2 regions of the Streptomyces sp. NPDC032472 genome follow, and region 1 is predicted to be linked to the other one. Evidence: riboswitches for the same ligand, from Rfam matches in the RefSeq annotation. Region 1 holds a riboswitch; the other holds the start of a gene.
The links. A riboswitch is a leader RNA that binds a small molecule or an ion and turns the genes downstream of it on or off. The one in region 1 is predicted to bind glycine.
Positions count from the first base shown of each region.

Region 2: it holds a riboswitch for glycine, as region 1 does, so the genes downstream of both, gcvP (aminomethyl-transferring glycine dehydrogenase) here and gcvT (glycine cleavage system aminomethyltransferase GcvT) in region 1, are expected to answer to the same signal.

Region 1 is NZ_JBEZVK010000001.1:108,476-110,667, forward strand. It holds gene gcvH (glycine cleavage system protein GcvH) at 1-144, opposite strand, end outside; gene gcvT (glycine cleavage system aminomethyltransferase GcvT) at 225-1,340, opposite strand; glycine riboswitch at 1,513-1,616, opposite strand; gene AB0F11_RS00455 (AAA family ATPase) at 1,902-2,192, shown strand, end outside.
Region 2 is NZ_JBEZVK010000056.1:9,882-12,073, reverse strand. It holds gene gcvP (aminomethyl-transferring glycine dehydrogenase) at 1-1,048, opposite strand, end outside; glycine riboswitch at 1,247-1,345, opposite strand; gene AB0F11_RS28775 (PRC-barrel domain-containing protein) at 1,459-1,833, shown strand; gene AB0F11_RS28770 (DNA polymerase IV) at 1,830-2,192, opposite strand, start outside.

The DNA of each region.
Region 1 (2,192 bases):
GCCGACCTCGGGGAGCTGGGCGTAGACGACGTCACCGAGCGCGTTGGCCGCGAACTCCGTGATGCCGACCGTCGCGACGCCGTCCTCGGCGGCCGACAGCCACTCGTGCTCCTTGCTGTAACGCAGCTGCTGGGGGTTGCTCATGGCCTGATTCTCCTGGATGCGGGGGAGTGCGAACGAACAGTGGTCTTGCGTACCGAGACGGCTCGGCCGGCGGACGAGGGTTACTTCTGCCGCTTGTAGAACGGCAGGGCGACGACCTCGTACGGCTCATGCGTACCGCGAATGTCCACGCCGACGCCGGAGGTGCCGGGTTCGGCGTGTGCCGCGTCGACGTACGCCATCGCGATCGGCTTGCCGAGCGTCGGGGACGGGGCGCCGGAGGTGACCTCGCCGATCACCTCGCCGCCCGCCACGACCGGGAACCCGGCGCGCGGGACGCGGCGGCCCTCGGCGACCAGGCCGACGAGCTTGCGCGGGGCCTTCGTGGCGGCCTGCTCGGCGGCGGCCTCCAGGGCGGCGCGGCCCACGAAGTCGCCCTCCTTCTCGAACTTCACGACCCGGCCCAGGCCCGCGTCGAACGGGGTCAGGGCGGTGGTCAGCTCGTGCCCGTACAGCGGCATGCCCGCCTCCAGGCGCAGGGTGTCGCGGCAGGACAGGCCGCACGGGACCAGCCCGGCGCCCTCGCCGGCCTTGGTCAGCGCCTGCCACAGCTCCACGGCGTGCTCGGGGGAGACGAACAGCTCGAAGCCGTCCTCGCCGGTGTAGCCGGTGCGGGCGATCAGCGCCGGGACGCCGGCGACCGTGCCCGGCAGGCCGGCGTAGTACTTCAGCCCGTCCAGGTCGGCGTCGGTGAGGGAGGCCAGGATGCCGGGGGACTCCGGGCCCTGCACCGCGATCAGCGCGTACGCGTCGCGGTCGTCGCGGACCTCGGTGTCGAAGCCGGCCGCGCGCTCGGTCAGGGCGTCCAGGACGACCTGGGCGTTGGAGGCGTTGGCGACCACCATGTACTCGGTGTCGGCCAGGCGGTAGACGATCAGGTCGTCGAGGATGCCGCCGTCCTCCCGGCAGATGTGCGTGTAGCGGGCGCGGCCCACGCCGACCGTGGAGATGTTGCCGACCAGCGCGTAGTCGAGGGCCTTGACGGCCTCGGGGCCGGTCAGAGTGATCTCGCCCATGTGGGACAGGTCGAAGAGGCCGGCCTTGGTGCGCACGGCGTTGTGTTCGTCGCGCTCGCTGCCGTACCGCAGCGGCATGTCCCAGCCCGCGAAGTCGGTCATGGTCGCACCGAGCGAACGGTGCAGCGCATCGAGTGCGGTCAGGCGGGGTGCAGTGCTCATGGGTGTGGCTCCCGGGTCCCAGGGCATGACATGACGAGGACGTTCCTCCCCATCTGTCATCGGAACCTGAGAGGTTCGCCGAGAGTCCCGGGGGAACACCGACTTGCACCTTGGGTGGAGCACACCCCGTTCCGCCGCGGCGGAGGGGGAGCGGCTCGCTTTTCAGATCTGCCTCATCCACGCGGTACGGGGCCTGAGAGATTCAAGGGAGGTACTTGCTCCTTCGGCGCCCGGGCGAGGCCGTGGGGCCTGCCGGGACTCTCCCGCGCGGATTCAAGCGGCCGGTATGCAGTTGGTCCAGATGGCGCACATCATTGCACGCCCTGCCGGGAATCGGGCGGGCGGGCCCGAAAGACTGTGTGATTCGCGGTACGGCCGGGTTCGTGCGGCCGTGCGCGTACGCCCGTCCCGGTGGTCGGACGGCCCGGCCGCAACCGGGGCCGCCGGATTACCGTCTCTTTACATTCAGTGGGCAAGGGGTCCTGGGACCCGATTCGGGGGGAGGCGATCACCGTGCGGAGATTCGGAGCGCTGGCGACGGGCGGGGTCAGGGCCGGTGCCGTGGACGGGCTGCCCGTGCAACCGCGGCGGGCAGCCCGTCCCGGCGCCGCCGGCGGGCCCGTGCGCGACCTGCGGGGGCGGGGCGTGAGCGGACCGCAGTGGCTCGGTTTCGCCGAGGGGGACATCGTCGTGGTCTCCGGCCTGCCCGGCGGCGGGAAGAGCACCCTGATCAAGCGGGCCGCGCACGGGGGCGGGATCGACTCGCAGGACGTGCGCGAGCGCTGGGAGCGGCGGATGCCCGCGGCGCTGCCCTACGCCGCGTACCGGCCGCTGGTGCGGATCGCGCACTAC
Region 2 (2,192 bases), on a different contig from region 1:
TGACGGCGAGCAGCACCTGCGCGGTACAGATGTTGCTGGTGGCCTTCTCGCGGCGGATGTGCTGCTCGCGCGTCTGCAGCGCGAGGCGGTACGCCTTGTTGCCGTCCGCGTCCACGGAGACGCCGACGAGGCGGCCGGGCAGCGAGCGGGCGTGCTTGTCCTGGACGGCCATGTAGCCGGCGTGCGGACCACCGAAGCCCATCGGGACGCCGAAGCGCTGCGTGGTGCCGACGGCGATGTCGGCGCCGAGCGAGCCCGGGGAGGCGAGCAGGGTCAGGGCGAGCAGGTCGGCGGCGACGGCGACGATCGCGCCGAGCCCGTGCGCCTGGTCGATGACCGGCTTGATGTCCCGGACGGCACCGGAGGCGCCCGGGTACTGGATCAGGACGCCGTAGACGCCGCGCTCGGCGATCTCGGCGGGGATGCCCGCGGACAGGTCGGCGACGACGACCTCGATGCCGATCGGCTCGGCGCGGGTCTCGATCACGGCGATCGTCTGCGGCAGGGCGTCGGCGTCGACGAGGAAGACGTTGCCCTTGGCCTTGCCCACCCGGCGGGCCAGGGTCATGGCCTCGGCGGCCGCGGTGCCCTCGTCGAGCAGGGAGGCGCCGGAGGTCGGCAGGCCCGTCAGGTCCGCGACGACGGTCTGGAAGTTGAGCAGCGCCTCGAGGCGGCCCTGGGAGATCTCGGGCTGGTACGGGGTGTACGCGGTGTACCAGGCCGGGTTCTCCATGACGTTGCGCAGGATCACCGGCGGGGTGAAGGTCCCGTAGTAGCCGAGACCGATCATCGGGGTGAGGACCTGGTTGCGGCCGGCGAGACCGCGCAGCTCGGCCAGCACCTCGGCCTCGGTCAGTGCCTCGGGCAGGTTCAGCGCCTCGGCGCTCTTGATCACATCCGGCACCGCGGCGGCGGTCAGTTCGTCCAGCGAGCCGTAGCCCACGTGGGCGAGCATCTTCGCCTGCGCCTCGGCGTCCGGGCCGATGTGGCGCTGCTCGAAGGGAATGCCTCGCTCAAGCTGGGAGAGCGGAATGCGGTTGGCGGTCATGTACGGAGGCCTCCTGGGTCGTACGACCTGCGAGGGGCACCACGGCGCGGGCGCCCGGACGGCCTCCCCCTCTGTCATCTCAACCTGAGAGCTTCACCGGGTCCTGCGGGGGTCACCCGAAGGATCCGGCTTTCACCGTCGGTGAGGAGCAGAACCGGCACTGCGCGCCCGGTACCCGCACCTGCTTTCCAGAGTGGCCTCGTCCGTGCGGTACGTATGCCTGAGAGATTCCGGGGAGGATTTGCTCCTTCGGCGCCTCCGTCGAACGTCGGTGGAGGACTCTCCCGCACAGGGTCAGCAGCCGACACCCAGCCTACCAGCGCGGTTCCCGGGCCTCCCTCGAGTGGCCCCCTCCCCGGATATGCCCTTTTGTAGTCATTACCGAGGAGCTGCGACCACGTGGAGGGACCGTGCAGACCGACATCGATCCGCGCAGCCTGATCGGCCGCAAGGCGTTCGACCGCAACGGCACCAAGATCGGGACCGTCGACGAGGTCTACCTCGACGACGCCACGGGCGTGCCGGAATGGGCCGCCGTACGGACCGGCCTGTTCAGCCGGGACGCCTTCGTTCCCCTGGAACCGAGCGAGGTGGTCGGCGACTCCCTGCGGGTCCCGTTCGAGCGCTCCCTGATCAGGGACGCCCCCGACTTCGGTGTCGGCCGCCACCTCTCCCCCGAGCAGGAGCTGCAGCTCTACCACCACTACGGACTGGACGTCTCCCTCCCGTCCGACTTCCACAGTGATTTCGGCCACCTGGCGAAGGGCGAACGCGAGGAGGACTAGCCCGCAGCCCGAGCCGAAGGCGACACCGAAGCCGGGCCGACCAGCGGCAGCGGGTCGGACGGCTCCAGCTCGGGGTCGTCCACCAGGAAGGTCCGGACCCGGCCGGGCTCCGATCCGGGCTGCTCGAACCGCACGGTCACCCGCCCGACCCCGCTGCCCTGCACCCACCCCGGCCCGTACACGGTGTGCCGTACGTCGCTGCCGGCCGCCCAGTGCCGCTCACGGGCCGGCTCCGGCGTCCCGGGCGCCCCAGGCGCCCCAGGGGCCTCCTCCGCCTCCAGAGCCCCTGTGGACCCCGCAGACTCCCCTTCTGCGGCCGGCTCCTCGGCGGCCAGCGACTGCGCGAACAGGTCCTCCTG